3 regions of the Planococcus sp. MB-3u-03 genome follow, and region 2 is predicted to be linked to each of the others. Evidence: riboswitches for the same ligand, from Rfam matches in the RefSeq annotation. Region 2 holds a riboswitch; each other region holds the start of a gene.

Region 1 (5,237 bases), 1.1 Mb from region 2:
TTATGAACTGATTCAGTTGTCTTCAGAAACTGTTTTTAAAGAGGCAGCGGAATATCCCGTACTGAACCGCAAATAAAAAGAAAGCAACTAAGCATAAATTGATATAATACCAAACGCCGTCCCCGAAGAAATCCAAGGGCGAGACGGTAGATGGCCGCTGCGACAGGTAAAGATAATTCGAGCCAGTCTGTGGATTGACCCAAAAGCCGATGAACGCGGCATAGACGAGCAAAAGGCCATAAACCGAAAACACCGAGCGCCATGTAAGTGCGTTTGGCATAGCCAAAGCCAAAAACCAACATGCCCATGCGATAGCGGTATGATGGACAAAGAATTTCCAAAACCGGTAATGCTGGTAATCATACGGCATATCCGGCGTCACCAGTGCCAAAGCCGCGGGCACGATGCCGATGAAAAAAGATAGGCGGATCCAAAATGGGTGCAAAGTGACTAAGCCGATCATGGCGGTGATAGAAGCGACGCCGCATAGATGGAGCGGCATATAACGGTTGAAGCTCCAATACTCGTGGCTAATGGCCCAATATTGATAGGACACTTCAGAGATGAGCAGCACAAGAAAAAGCAGCCAGCGTAATTGCTGGAACAAGGCATTTTTAGCGGCTAAATTATCTCTCAAAAGGATCAGGCAAAGGAACCCTGTCAAAGCGATTGCCAGTACCACTAGATGGCTTACGGAAAAAAGCTCGAACGGATAATCGGATCTTGCACCAAACCACGTATCCATCGCTGCCCCTCCTTCTGTATCCAGTTCGAAAACCACTTCAATATGCGCTTAAAACCTTATTCCCCTGTCCCTTTCTTCAACACTTTATAAATGTCCTTCTTGTGTTGCAGAAACTCTTCTGTCAAAGTGATGTCTTCTGCTCTCGGCCTCGCGAAACCCACTTTAAACTCAGCGAGGACACGCGCAGGTTTTTCCGATAACACCAGAATTCGGTCTGCGAGAAACAAAGCTTCTTCTATATTATGCGTGACGAAAAGAATCGAGCGTTTATTATGCTGCCAAATATCAAGCAGCCATTTTTGCATTTCTGAACGGGTGAATTCATCGAGCGCTGAAAACGGTTCGTCCAGCAAAATGAGCGGCTGTGGGCTCAATAGGCTGCGGATAAAGGCGGCGCGCTGCTTCATGCCGCCGGACAATTGGTGCGGATACGATTGCTCATAACCTGCCAGGCCTGCTTTTTCCATCATTTGAATGGCTGCTTGCTGGTCTTTGTGACCGGCGATCTCAGCCCCTAACAAAACATTGTCCAGCACGGTGCGCCACGGAAGCAGCGACGGGCTTTGCGGCATATAGCTGACGGAGCCTTTTTGGCCGTTGATGTTCTCGCCGCCCAATAGAATACTTCCTGCATCCGGCTCATAAAGCCCGCCAATTAAATGAAATAACGTGCTTTTACCGCTGCCGGAAGGGCCGAGCACGGCGACAAATTCATCGTCTCCTATATTCAATGATAACTCTTTCAGCACTTCGGTCCCGTCAAAGCTTTTCGTCAATTGCTCAATCGCCAATTCAGCCATTCAAATTCCCTCCCCCGCTCGTTTTCCAGCGGATGACCCGCTTTTCGAGTAACACGATCGCCGCAAAAAATAGCATGCTCAAACACATGATCAACAGGATCGCGACAAATACTTGCGTCGTCCGGAATGACGACGAGGCGAGCGTCATATAGACGCCGATGCCTTCCTGCGCCCCGAGCCATTCAGAAATGACAGCGCCCATGACGCTATAGGTCGCCGCACATTTCCAGCCTGAAAAGATCGACGGCATCGCATGCGGCCATTCGAGTTTCCAAAAATCTGGCGTCTGTTAGCTCCGGCCATTTTCATATAATGCAGCAACTCGCCACTCGTCTGCCTGAACCCGTCAAGTGCCGCGATAGTGATCGGGAAAAACACACGAGAATGATGATAATCAGTTTCGGCACAAAGCCGAAGCCGAACCAAATGACCAATAGCGGCGCCAAAACGATAATCGGGATATTTTGCGATAAAATCAACAAAGGATAAAAGGTCTCCCGCAGTTTCGGCACGAGATGGAGGAGCATCGCGACGCCGAGCCCTATCGACGATCCGATAAAAAGCCGAGGATCGACAAACGAATTGTCGCAATCAGATGCCCGCTGTAGTTTTGGCCAACTTTTACCGCTTCCAGCCCGATCTGATAAGGGTCGGCAATAGCCAGTCCGGCACTTCAAACAGTGGCACCAGCACTTGCCAGATGATCAATAAAAGGATGAGGACCAGAACCGGTCTCCATCCTTTTCGCACAATCATCACGGCCGGTATTTCTCCGTCAATTTATCCATCGACGCGCCGCTCGGCTGATACAGCACTTTGATTTGTGAGATGACGTTCGAACTGCCGCACTCGATCATCGCTTCGTTCATTTCTTCGACGATTGAAAACAACTGCGCCAGATCCCCTTCCATCGTCGTCTCCAATGGATTGACTTGGTACGGGACGCCTGACTTTTCAATGACGGCAATCGCTTTGTCCACATACGGAATAACGTCTTCCCCGTTTTTGGTTTTCGGGATGATTTGAATACTTAATAGTGCATTGCCCATCAGTTTTCCTCCTCCGGTAAAAATTCATTGGTGTATGCCTGCTCGACGTCCAGTTCCTCATCCAGCAACCCGTTGCCGAACATCCAAGCTGCATAATCCGCCCACACTTGCTCTTGTTGTTCGCCGAATTTCGCGGCATCGTCCTGATATTTCGGCGACAGCCATTTCTGGCTCGCATTCACCAGTTCCGGGTCCAAATCTGGTACCGCTTCGATCAAGATCTCAGCTGCTTGTTCCGGCTCATCGATGGCGAATTCATAGCCTTGCGACACTGCTTTGGTGAATGCACGAACGGTTTCCGGATTTTCTGCAATCAAGTTTTCATTGGTCATCAGAATCGGGGTGTAATAATCCAGTTTGTCCGAGTAGTCCGTCAAATACTGCATGTTCAATTCATCGCCGCGCAGTTCGGCTTCAATTCCCGTCCAGCCGTAATAGATCCACGCAAAATCAATGTCGCGTTCGACCGCTGTGAAAAAGTCGCTATTGCCGATATTGACGATGTCGACTTTTCCCACATCGGCATCGTCTTGTTCCATGATGGACCCAAGCACTGCTTTTTCGACCGGCGCGCCCCATCCGCCGTAAGTTTTCCCTTCATAATCACTCGGCGATTCGATGCCTTTGTCTTTAGGTGATGCAAATCCGGACGTGTTGTGCTGGATGAGCGCCGCGATCGAGACGATCGGGATTCCCTGGACTCTCGCTTCCGTCAAGCTTTCCTGTGCCCCGATGCCGAATTCCGCCTGGTTGGAGGCGACCAATTGATTGGCGCCCGCTTCACCCGGCAAGATGATTTCGACATCGAGCCCTTGCTCTTCAAAATAGCCCTTTTCCTGCGCCACATACAATCCGGTGTGGTTGGTATTTGGCGTCCAATCCAACACCATCGTCACTTCTTGTAATCCCTGTTGTTCATTCGCCACATCGCTGCCCGGATTTTCCGCTTCGTCTGTACATGCCGCCAGCAGCAATACCGGCGCAATGGCAATCGTCCATTTTTTCATCTTGTTTCCCCCTCTGAATGAATTCATAAAAGATGATTTCAGGAGCTGATTCAGGGGACATATCCAATTGCGGATACAAAAAAGCGCCCAAGGTTATAGAAACCTTGGGCGCATATCATCGCAGAATAGACCGATTTGAATATGTTCCCTCCGCTGGTATTAGCCAGTTCAGGTTCCAAGGGTCAATATCTCACGGATATTCTCTCAATCGGCAACACCGATTCCCCACATGTGTTTTATGAAATTAGCATTTGTCTTTCAAGGTCTATCTTGTCACAGTTCACCGAGATGTTCAAGCACTGTCTGGCATCTCATTTGAACAAACAAGTTTTTCTTACATTGGGACAGCTTCACCGCTATAGACTTTGAGTTCCATCGGCGCGCTCATGAATCCGGCTGCTTTTTTCGAAAATGCCGTGAAATGCTCGCTCGCGTTATGGGCTTCGATTGCTTGCGCATCTTTCCATACTTCGACCATCGTGTAATGGCCGTCCTGCTCGACCGATTTCATCAAATCGTATTGTACATTGCCTGGTTCTTGACGCGATGCTTCAATAAGAGTTTTGCCTTCATCTAAAAACGCTTGTTCTTGGTCAGGTTTTACTTGCAAATGTGCGTGGATAATCATCATATGTTTTCGCCATCCTTTAATTTATATTTTTTTAATAATCAACGATATTGTCTTGCATACGTTGTAGCATATCGCTTAGCGCATCCACTTCCTCAGACGTGAAATCGTGGAGCATTTGCTTAACGAAGCCCATATTTTCTTTCCGGTATTCGATGATGCGCTCGCGGCCTTCATCGGTCAGGCTGACAAAAATCACGCGGTTGTCCTCTGGATTTCTGCGCTTCGTGACCATTCCGCTCGCTTCTAGCTGTTTCAAATGACGCGTAATCGCGGCGCCGTCGATATTGACCAATTTTTGAAGCGTCGATTGATTGATTTCATCCACCTTATACAGTTGGGACAATAATTCATAGCGTGACGCACTGATACCTGTGCAGCGCTCGAACTTTGGGCTGATCTGATTGGTCAGGCCCTTAAACTGGTGCAGCATTTGTTCCTGCTTTGAAAATGAACACGGCATAGAAAGACCTCCTAAATAATCGATGAAGTCAATTGATAGCTGTGCCCACTATTCATTGACCAGTCAAATATAATACATAAATACCGAATACTCAAGATTGGCTGGCTTAGCTCCAGGTCGTGGTCGTCTCGACCGGCAAGCGGTACGACTGGAAGCCTTCGTTGGCGGCTTTACCAATCGTGAGAAGCATGACTGGCACATACCGCTCTTTGTCCAGGCCGAACGTTTCAGCGATTTTTTCCTTGTCGTAGCCACCGATTGGGTTGGTGTCGTAGCCGAATGCACGGGCAACGAGCATCAATTGCATAGATACAAGCCCTGAGTCCAATAGCACGATGTCTTTCATCTGCTCTTTGGACATGCCTTCATACAAAGGTTTGAAGTAGCCGACTTGGAATTCTTTCACTTCTTCCGGCATATAACCGAGTTCTACAGCTTTTCCATAAATCTCTTCTGCGTACTCAATGTTGTTGAGGTCGCCGAACACGGCAATGACAGCTGATGCACTCATCACTTTTTCCAAGTTGAAAGATGCCAGCGGCGCA
Region 2 (5,237 bases):
ATTGGCATCCATCCGCAATTTGGATATAGAAGCCGCCACTTTGGAAGTGACGCTGAAAAACAGCTGGGAATATCAGATCAATGTGGCACAAGGAAAAAAGACCGGCGGCAGTTTCTTGCCGGCCCATTACGCGGGAATCTTCAGCTCGCTCCTCGGCCGCAGCATTTGGTATGAAGTGGTCCACTCGCAGATTGAAGGGCATGATGAATGCCTGATCCGCTATTTCCCGTCAGAAGAGACGATTGAAAAGAACATCCATACACTGGCACGCCGCAAAGAATCGGAGAAAATCCGCGAACTCGAACAGCTGGTGGATGAAAAGACAGCGGATCTCCATGACATGATCCGGGAAATCACTTCACCGCTTATTCCAGTGCTCGAAGATATTGTGGTCGTTCCGCTTCTCGGACGCTATGATGAAGCGCGTGCTGAAGAGTTATTGACCAAAACGCTTGAGAATTTGCCGAAATACAAAGCGCGTTACTTGCTCCTCGATTTGACCGGGCTGAATGAAAGTTTCAACCAGCATGCGGCGATGCTGATCGAAAAATTAGGGTCGGCCGCGAATTTGATCGGGACGAAAACGGTGCTGGCCGGTATTTCACCGCACACCAGCATGACCATCACAGAAGCGGGCGTAGACCTCTCTGGCTATGAATGCTTCCGTACGCTTCAACACAGCATCCACTTCGCGTTGGCGCAGAACGGCAAGACGATTATCTAATAATAAAGATTTCCCTATCAGCAAAACGTATAGGGAAATCTTTTTTGGATATTTTTGAATAAATTGGATAAAAATATAAAGAAAATACTATTTAGTATATTGAGATTTCTTGAAAGAAATGATAAGCTCGAGAAGAACTATACATAGCTGACCACTGGGGGAGCCGGAATTGACTGGCTGAGACGAGCGAATGCTTGGACCCCTTGAACCTGATCTGGACCATGCCAGCGTAGGGAAGTGGTACGTATGCTTCCTTTTGCCTGCATACACCGCTTCCCCATGGAAAGCGGTGTTTTTTTATGGGCTTTGGAGTCATGCATAAGCTGAGAGGAGTTGAGATATTTTGGACGAAACATGGGGCTATATGGAGTCGGGGCTTTGCACGCCGGCCCACAATATGGCAATGGACGAAGCATTGATGAACTGGCAGCGCAAGACGGGCATGAAACCTGTGCTCAGGTTTTACGGATGGGCGCCAGCCGGGATTTCAGTGGGATTTTTCCAGAAACTGAATGGCAGCATCGATCTCGAAAAAGCTGCGCAATTGGGCATACCCTTGGTCAGGAGGCAGACCGGCGGAAAAGCCGTACTCCACGATCAGGAATTGACTTACAGCGTAGTGATTCCGGAACATCATCCATCCATGCCGAAATCAGTAAAAGAAGCGTATTTGGTCATTTCCCGAGGCTTACTTGAAGGTTACCGCAATTTAGGGATTCAAGCACAACTCGCTGCGGAGAGGAAGCGTTCGAAAGAATCTTCAGCGGTATGCTTTGAAGAACCGTCTTGGCATGAATTGACTGTTGAGGGCAGGAAAGCGGCAGGAAGCGCGCAGACAAGAAAACAAGGCATCATTTTGCAGCACGGATCTATTCCGCTGCAGCTGGATGAAAACCGTTTGTTCGAATTGTTTGTCTACCCGAGTGAAGCGGTGAAGGAAAGGGCGCGCCAAGCTTTCCGCACACGCGCCGTCGCGATCAACGAACTCCTGCAAGAACCGGCAAGCTTAGAAGAAGTACAACAGGCATTCAAGGATGGATTTGAAACGGGGCTTGGCATCCTTTTGGAAAAATTCGAACCACCAGCTGAACTGCTAGAAGAAGTGCGCGTGCTCGAAGCCAAATACGCAAGCGAAGAATGGAACCACCGACGAGAAGAGAAAGGGGAACTTATGCGATGACAAAAACAAAGCAGCGTGAACGTAAACCCGAATGGCTGAAAGTGAAATTGAACACGAACGAAACTTATAATGATCTGAAGAAATTGATGCGCGAGAAAAAATTGAACACGGTATGCGAGGAAGCAAAATGCCCGAATATCCATGAATGCTGGAGTGAACGCCGCACCGCGACCTTCATGATTCTGGGAGATACATGCACAAGAGCGTGCCGGTTCTGCGCGGTCAAAACCGGCTTGCCGAACGAACTGGATTGGGGCGAGCCGGAGCGCGTAGCGGAATCGACGGAAATCATGAACTTGAAGCATGTCGTCGTTACAGCGGTGGCCCGCGATGATTTGAAAGACGGCGGGGCTGCAGTTTTTGCGGAAACCGTCCGTGCCATTCACCGGAAAATGCCGGAAACGACCGTCGAGATTTTGCCGTCCGATATGAAAGGCGATTACGAGAGCCTGCATATGTTGATGAGCAGCGAACCGGATATTTTCAACCATAATATCGAAACGGTGCGCCGCCTGACGAAGCGCGTCCGTGCGAGAGCGACCTACGATCGTTCACTGGAATTGCTATTGCGGGTCAAGGAAATCGCACCGCATGTGCCGACCAAATCAAGCATCATGGTTGGGCTCGGGGAAACGAAAGAAGAGATTATCGAAGCGATGGATGATCTGTTGGCGCACAAAGTCGACATCATGACGATCGGCCAATATTTGCAACCGACATTGAAGCATTTGGACGTCGTCCGTTACTACCATCCGGACGAGTTCCAGGAGTTGAAGGAAATCGCATTGGCGAAAGGTTTCAAGCATTGCGAAGCCGGCCCGATGGTGCGTTCTTCATATCATGCGGATGAGCAAGTAAACGAAACCGCTGTCCAGAAACGCATCAAATACATGAAAGGCGTCGAATCAACGGGCGCGAAAATCGACCGCATCGAATTTTGAAATAGCGGAGCGGGTCTATAGAAACCTTTCTTAGAGGAGGGCTTGAATTGAGAAAAATACTTGCTGCGGCTATGCTGTTATCCACCGCGCTGTTCGTTATGAGCGCATGCAGCCCGTTGCTTGCGGCAGAGGAACCAGACCTCTTCGAATATGAAGGGGCGGCAGTCGGGAATAACAGTGCCGTTCTCAACACCCTTAACAGGCTGCCGGGTGCAGAGCATTTTACAGGCTTTGAACTGGAGACGAAACAACAGCCTTATGGAGTCACCGCCTCTTACGATTGGGAAAAGGCAACATTATCGGATAAGGAAACAGCGGCACATAATGCGACTTATTTGTTTACGCTGATCGACAATGTGGAGTGGGTCCAATTTGACTTCGACACAGGAGCAGACGTGGAACAATACCAACTGACGAGAGAGCAATTGCAAGCTTGGTATGAAGTGGATTTGACCGAAATTGATGAGCAAGAGAAATTAGAAGAGCTGCTCGAACAATATTTGGATGAAGACCAAAAAATTGATGCGCTGTTGACACAATCCTAAAACTGCATGAAACCTAAAAAGAGCAGCGGCATTAGGCCGCTGCTTTTTTGTGTTGAATCGTACTGAAAAAATTTCCCGGGAAATGGATAGGGGAACCCGGTTATTTGGCGATTTTTGCAACTTCCACAATCACTTGAGTCGCTTTTTCCATGTTTTCAGCGGAGATGAACTCGAATTTGCCGTGATAGTTTTCGCCACCTGTGAAGATGTTCGGTGTCGGCAAGCCCATATAAGATAACTGGGATCCGTCCGTGCCACCGCGTACAGGGATGATGTCTGGAGAAAGCCCCAATGTCTTCATCGCTTGTTCGGCCTGATCGACGATTTCCATTACCGGTTCGATTTTCTCGCGCATATTATAGTATTGGTCTTCGAGCTCGAGTTCGATCGCTTCTTCCCCGAATTCTTTTTGCAATGCGGCCGCCACTTGCTCCATATGGCGTTTTTTTGCTTCGAATTTGTCTTTATCGAAATCGCGCACAATGTACTGAAGCACTGCTTGTTCGACGGAACCATTGAAGTTGTTCAAATGGATAAAGCCTTCGTAGCCTTCCGTTTTCTCAGGAACTTCATCAGATGGCATTTCAGCCTGGAAGCGCGTCGCGACCGTAATGGCGTTGACCATCTTGTCTTTGGCGGAACCGGGGTGGACGCTGGTTCCGTGGACTGTCAATTTCGCGCTCGCGGCATTAAAGCTCTCGTATTGAAGCTCGCCAAGCGGCCCACCGTCCATCGTATACGCGTAGTCTGCGCCGAAACGGTCGACATCGAATTTATGCGGGCCGCGGCCGATTTCCTCATCCGGCGTGAAACCGACACGGATTTTGCCGTGCTCAATTTCAGGGTGTTCGATCAAATGTTCCATCGCGGTCATGATTTCGGCTATTCCTGCTTTATTGTCGGCACCGAGCAAAGTCGTGCCGTCTGTCGTGATCAAAGTATGGCCGACGTAATTCTGCAAGGCCGGGAAATCGCCCGTTTTCATCGTCACTTTGTCGTTTAATGAAATGTCTTTCCCGTCGTACTATTCGATACGCTGCGGGTTGACGCCTTTTCCGGTGAAGTCGGTCGCCGTGTCGACATGTGCCAGAAAGCAGATGTCAGGTCGCGGTTCTGCAGGGTTCGCCGGCAAAGTGCCGAATAAATAGCCGTGGTCGTCCACTTCGACTTCCTCCAAGCCGATGTTCTTCATTTCTTTTTCCAATTCAGCGAGTAAATCCCATTGCCCCGGTGTAGAGGGAGTTGCGTCATTTTCGAAATCGGATTGCGTGTCGATTTTGGCGTAGCGAATCAGGCGTTCGATCAAGTTTTCGATCATGGTAGAGCCTCCTATGTATGTATGACTACATTTTAACACGAAATTCGAAATACATAGAAAACCTCGAAAGCCTTTCAAGTTACGTTCCAGCCGGACGCTTTCCGCGGGCACGGCCTCAGCCGCTTCGTCGCTGACGCTCCTGCAGGGTCTTCGGCTCGCGCTGGTCCCGAAGGAGTCGCCGGCTTGCACTCCACTAGCGTCGAATAATTATTTATTCAACTCGCTTTTATTTTCATTAGAATTAACTAGGATATTAAATAATTTGTAAATGAAAAGCTATGACTTCCTTAACACCTCTAAAAACCAGCGCAGGGGCGCTGGTTTTAATCTTGTTGTTTGGTGGCAAGTGACCGGATATGGGCTTGCTTGACTTGCGCCAATAACGCGTGTTCAGTCAGCAAACGGTAACCTGTTTGCGCCAATGCTTTGGCGCCTTTGATCAAGGCTTCATCGCCTGCTTTCGAACGGGCGGCTTCCCGGAATTCTTCGGTATGGGCAATGAGGCTTTCGGGTCCGATTTTGATATAGC
Region 3 (5,237 bases), 210 kb from region 2:
CTGAGCCGGAACAGACATGGATCGAAAACGCAGATGATAAATTGACGGTTTCCACGTATAACGTCGAGAACTTCTCTGCAGACCCGAGCCACACATCAGATGCTAAAGCACAGCGCATCGCAGAATCATTCGTCAACGACTTGAACTCACCGGACATCATCGCGATGGTCGAAGTACAGGACAGCGACGGGCCGATTGCTTCAAAAGACTCTGATGCGACCGCTTCTTATGAGCGCCTCATCGAAGGCATCCAAGCTGCAGGCGGTCCTGAATACGCTTGGACAGACATCGCACCGGAATACAACCAGGATGGCGGACAGCCAGGCGGCAACATCCGCGTAGGCTTCTTGTACAATCCGGACCGCGTTGATTTGTCTGAAGGCGAAAAAGGAACAGCGACAGAGGACAACTCGTGGACAGATTCAGGCGACCTTGAATTGAACCCGGGACGCGTACAACCGATTCCAATGCCAAACACACGTAAGCCACTCGCGGCACAATTTGAATTCCAAGGCGAAGAAATTGTCGTTATCGCAACGCATTTGAACTCCAAAGGCGGAGACCAAGGCTTGTTTGGGCAAAACCAGCCGCCGGAATTCACTTCTGAAGTGGAACGCATTGAATTGGCGCATGCCATTAATGGCTTTATCGAAGAAGGACTCGAGAAGAATCCGGAACTCAATGTCGTCGTCACTGGCGATATGAACGATTTCGAATTCACGCCGGCACTTGATGCACTAGAAGGCGACATCTTGACGAACAAAGTCAACGATGTTCCTGAAGAAGACCGTTTCTCTTATTACTACCAAGGCAACTCGCAAGTGCTCGATCACTTGTTGGTGACGAACAATTTGGCGGACAACACAGAACTTGATATGGTCCATATTAACTCGATGTTTATGGAAGAACATGGACGCGCATCGGATCATGATCCACTACTTGCACAAATCACGTTCGACAAACCGCAAGTGCCTGGTGAACAGGAAGCGGATCCGGACCTTTCAGGTGAAGAAGCAGTCATCACAGCCGGTGAATTCGATGAAGACGGTACACTCGACATCACATTCACAGAAGGCACAATCGATGAACTTCTTGAAAGCGGCAAGGATTTGACCGTTCAACTGGAACAAGCGAACTTCACATTCACGGCAGCCAACCTCCAGCAATTAGCGGAAGCGGCTGGCGAAGAAATGACGCTTGCCCTTGCAGTCGATGACGCCGAACAAGTAGACAAACGCCCTGCACTCAGCGACCAGCTTGATATCGCTGTACTCGGAGCGGACGGCGAAGAACTCGGCCTGACACTCAGCGAACCGATGGAATTGAACTTCCTGACGAATCCGGATGTCAAAGTCCAATTCGGCGCACGCCAAGATGATAGAGGCAAATGGAAGATCATCCAGGGCGACCTGAATGGCGAAACTTTCACGCTTGAAGTGAACGAGTTCGGCAACTACACCGTTATTACGAACAAAGGGCAATTGAAGAAGAGCAAGAAATAACGAATGGAGCCGCCGGTTTGTACCGGCGGCTTTTTTTGTCTTCACTCAAGTAAAAATCTTCCGGGTCGGGCTTGCCCGTAAACGTTCCTTTTTCAATTCCGGCTTGCTATAATGAACTCACATTACCGGAAGCGGGTTGAGACTATGGAAAAACGGATGATGCAATGGCTGATGGTTTTCCTGTCGGCGATGATTCTCGCGGCTTGCGGAGGGACGGAGACAGAGGCGCCGCCCGAAGCTGAAACAGAGCAGACGGATTCCCCGGTCGATACGGCCGCTCAGGAAAAAGCCGTGATGATAGCGAATGCCAAGACACATGTCTACACGATCTATACCGATTTCGAGCAAGGGTCCGGCTTTTTATTCAATAACCAGGGCGACATTTTGACGAACGCCCATGTCGTGCGAGATGCCACGTTTATTTCACTCGTCAATAGCGACGGCCAGGAATTTGCCGGCAAAGTGATCGGCATGTCGCTCGATGAGGATTTGGCGCTTGTCCGTGTTGAAGACCTCGCAGGAAAAGAGCCACTTGAGCAGGAAATGCAACCGGTCGATATCGGCACACCGGTTATCGCCATCGGCAGCCCCGAGAACGCAGCGAATACTGCGACTGAAGGGGAAATCACCGACACCGGCGTCGATTTCTCGGAAGTCTTTGTCTATACGGATCTTTATGAAATGAATGCTTTGATCAAGCAGGGCTCAAGCGGCGGGCCGTTACTCGATGCAAGCACCGGCCGCGTGCTCGGCATCAATTCGGTCATGCTTGAAGACAATCCCGAAATCGGCTATGCAATCCCGCTTTATTTGAAAAAGGAAATGTTGGATAGCTGGGCGAACAACCCAGATCCGCTTCCTGAATCGCAATTGGTGGAACCGTCCGTAAAGGATGCGTATTTTGAAGAAGCGCTATTATCGAGTTTCATCGAAGCCTATTATGACTTGCTGCCGTATTCGATGAATGACGAGGAGCTGAATTATTATTCTTCCTATTTAGTACAGGGAAGCCAGGCGGTTGAAGCGGTAGACAGCGTCGTCCAAGAGTATTCAGCGGATGGCCGCGTGTTCGATTCCGTCGTGCCGGAAGTCAGTTCCGTCGAAATTGAAGGCGACCGTGCATACGTCGAAGCCGGCGCAGTATTCAATTACCACGAAGCAAACGGCGAGACCGGAACAATCGACCACCGGCGCCTCTATACCGTTGTGATCGATGAGTACGGGGATTATCAGATTGAATATGTAGAAGAATAATAGGAGCCTCCGTTTTTGGAGGTTCTTTTTTTTTAGTGGATTTAGAGTGGGGAGCTTGCGCTGCAACCGGACGCTTTCCGGAGGGCTCGCATTGAGCCGCTTCCCTCGCTTACGCTCAGTCCAGGGTCTCAATTGTCTCGCTATACCTCCCGGAGTCGCCGGTTTCCGCTGCAGCCCTAGTTTTAGAATGAAAACGAAATGCATCGTTCATTGAAGACCGTGTGTGTGAAATGAAAGCTTGCTTGCAAGAGGCAGAACAGTACCATGGTGTCAGTAAATCGATTCCAACTCATTTTCACTTTCGATTATCAATCAATCAAACAAACCAAAGCGGACGAAATCGACAAAACCACTCAACTAGTCACTTATCTATCCAATGGAATCTAAAAGCAGCATCGCGCTTAAGGGTGAAGCGAAGCCGGAAAATGATAAACTTCGCATACTCCACTAGATTGGGAAATGAACGTATAACTTTGCTCCCACATCTGCAAAAGCAGATGCGTCGCAAATGAATCGGCTCAACTGCCTTTCGCCAATTCATTGGCTCATTGTGAAAGCTCAAACCCAAGCGAGGCTGCGGATAACTAGTAGATGAAAAGTGCAAGCTAATTCCAATTAAACAACAAAACTCCTGCTATCTTAATTTCAAAAAGTTTTGAATTCGCTAGCCAGCTATGGTATTCTATTGCCGACAATAAAAAAATATCGCTATTCCACTAGGGGAGCCAAGTTGGCTGAGACGGACAAGAGTCCGGACCCTTTGAACCTGATCTGGATCATACCAGCGTAGGGAAGTGGGCGAATTGTGAGCTTTTCTCCAATTTCTTCAGCTGACCTTTATCGCCGCTTCCTTACCTGGGAAGCGGTGTTTTATTTTGCCCAAAAAAGGAGAGAGCGACATGACATTTTGTAAAGAAGTCCGGTTGGAATGCACAGATTTATGGGACGCCAGTTTTGAACACCCGTTTGTGAAAGGCATCGCGAAAGGCGATTTGCCGCTCGATGTTTTTAAATTCTACGTCATGCAAGATGCCTATTACCTAACCCATTTCGCGAAAGTACAGGCGATCGGTGCCACAAAAGCCAAAGATTTGAAAACGACGCAATCCTTTGCGCATCACGCAGAACAGACCTGCGCCGCGGAACTCGCGCTTCATGAATCGTTTATGGAATTGCTCGGGGTAACAGAGGAAGATTGGAAACTATTCGAACCGTCGCCACACGCCTATGCTTACGTTTCGCATATGTACCGTTCGGCAGAAGGCGATCTTGCAGATGTGCTTGCAGCCTTGCTTCCGTGCTATTGGCTTTATTACGAAATCGGCGAACGGTTGAAAACCGCGACGCCGGAAGAACCGATTTTTCAGAAATGGATTGGCACATACGGATCCGAGTGGTTCGGGGAACTAGTGAACGAACAGATCAATCGGATGGACCATTTAGCTGAGGGCTTGCCGGAAGAGCGGCGCAAGGAATTGAAAACGCGCTTTATGAGAAGCAGCTATTATGAATGGCAGTTCTGGCAGCAGGCGTGGACGATGGAAACGTGGGAGCTGCCCGCGAAAAAGGAGAGTGTCCGCCATGCTTAGGGAATTGCGCGCACGAAAACCCTTGATTCACTGCATCACTAATCACGTCGTCTCGAATTTTCAGGCAAACGGCTTGCTCGCGCTCGGCGTCTCGCCGGTCATGGGAGATGAACAACAGGAAGTCGCCGAGCTCACAGGACACGCCGATGCCTTATCGCTCAATATCGGCACGATCACGGAGCGCTCACTCAACAGCATGCTCATCGCGGGACGCGCCGCCATGGAAAAAGGCATCCCGATTGTGTTGGATCCGGTCGGTGCCGGCGCGACAGCTTATCGATTGAAAGCCGTGAAACGATTGCTGACAGAACTCGATATCACTTTAGTGCGCTGCAACGCAGGCGAACTCGCGGCCATTGCAGGAGTAGATTGGCAAGCGCGCGGCGTCGATGCCGGAGAAGGCCAAGGCGATTTGGAGACCATCGCTAAACAAGTGGCTGATGAATATCGAACACTTGTCGCCGTGACCGGAATGAGCGATCTGGTGACGGACGGAGAACGGACCGAGCACATCACAGGGGGCGATCCCTTGATGGCGTCGGTCACGGGGATGGGGTGTCTGCTCAGTGCTGTGCTTGCCGCATTCTTGACGGACGAAGAAAGCGATCGGTTCGATGCAGTTGCTTACGGCTTGCAGATTTACGCGAATGCAGGAAGCAAGGCATCGAAAATCGCCTTGAACCCGGGAACTTTCCAGATGGCTTTTCTGGACGAACTATCCAAACGACAGGAGGTGGTACTATATGGACGCTAAACCCCAAGTATTGACGATTGCCGGATCTGATTCAGGCGGTGGAGCGGGGATACAAGCGGATTTGAAAACATTCCAGGAACTTAGCGTATTCGGCTGTTCGGCGGTAACGGCGGTGACCGCCCAAAACACGCAGGGCGT

Evidence for each region. Region 2 has a riboswitch for thiamine pyrophosphate ahead of CW734_RS14910 (lipoate--protein ligase family protein). Riboswitches for the same ligand answer to the same signal wherever they lie in the genome.
Region 1: another riboswitch for thiamine pyrophosphate. It lies ahead of CW734_RS09630 (ABC transporter substrate-binding protein); the one in region 2 lies ahead of CW734_RS14910 (lipoate--protein ligase family protein).
Region 3: another riboswitch for thiamine pyrophosphate. It lies ahead of tenA (thiaminase II); the one in region 2 lies ahead of CW734_RS14910 (lipoate--protein ligase family protein).

Annotation. Positions count from the first base shown of each region.
Region 1 is NZ_CP025135.1:1,664,674-1,669,910, reverse strand. Features, by position in the region: gene CW734_RS09650 (YwaF family protein) at 23-745, opposite strand; gene CW734_RS09645 (ABC transporter ATP-binding protein) at 802-1,545, opposite strand; partial or broken gene CW734_RS09640 (ABC transporter permease) at 1,538-2,301, opposite strand; gene CW734_RS09635 (thiamine-binding protein) at 2,301-2,594, opposite strand; gene CW734_RS09630 (ABC transporter substrate-binding protein) at 2,594-3,601, opposite strand; TPP riboswitch at 3,729-3,839, opposite strand; gene CW734_RS09625 (putative quinol monooxygenase) at 3,936-4,232, opposite strand; gene CW734_RS09620 (MarR family winged helix-turn-helix transcriptional regulator) at 4,264-4,692, opposite strand; gene CW734_RS09615 (nitroreductase family protein) at 4,799-5,237, opposite strand, start outside.
Region 2 is NZ_CP025135.1:2,733,715-2,738,951, reverse strand. Features, by position in the region: gene CW734_RS14915 (STAS domain-containing protein) at 1-724, shown strand, start outside; TPP riboswitch at 871-977, shown strand; gene CW734_RS14910 (lipoate--protein ligase family protein) at 1,065-1,904, shown strand; gene lipA (lipoyl synthase) at 1,901-2,845, shown strand; gene CW734_RS14900 (DUF4825 domain-containing protein) at 2,893-3,390, shown strand; partial or broken gene pepT (peptidase T) at 3,491-4,708, opposite strand; partial or broken gene CW734_RS14890 (M20 family metallopeptidase) at 5,032-5,237, opposite strand, start outside.
Region 3 is NZ_CP025135.1:2,519,386-2,524,622, reverse strand. Features, by position in the region: gene CW734_RS13985 (DUF6359 domain-containing protein) at 1-1,502, shown strand, start outside; gene CW734_RS13980 (S1C family serine protease) at 1,647-2,756, shown strand; TPP riboswitch at 3,465-3,566, shown strand; gene tenA (thiaminase II) at 3,656-4,345, shown strand; gene thiM (hydroxyethylthiazole kinase) at 4,338-5,099, shown strand; gene thiD (bifunctional hydroxymethylpyrimidine kinase/phosphomethylpyrimidine kinase) at 5,089-5,237, shown strand, end outside.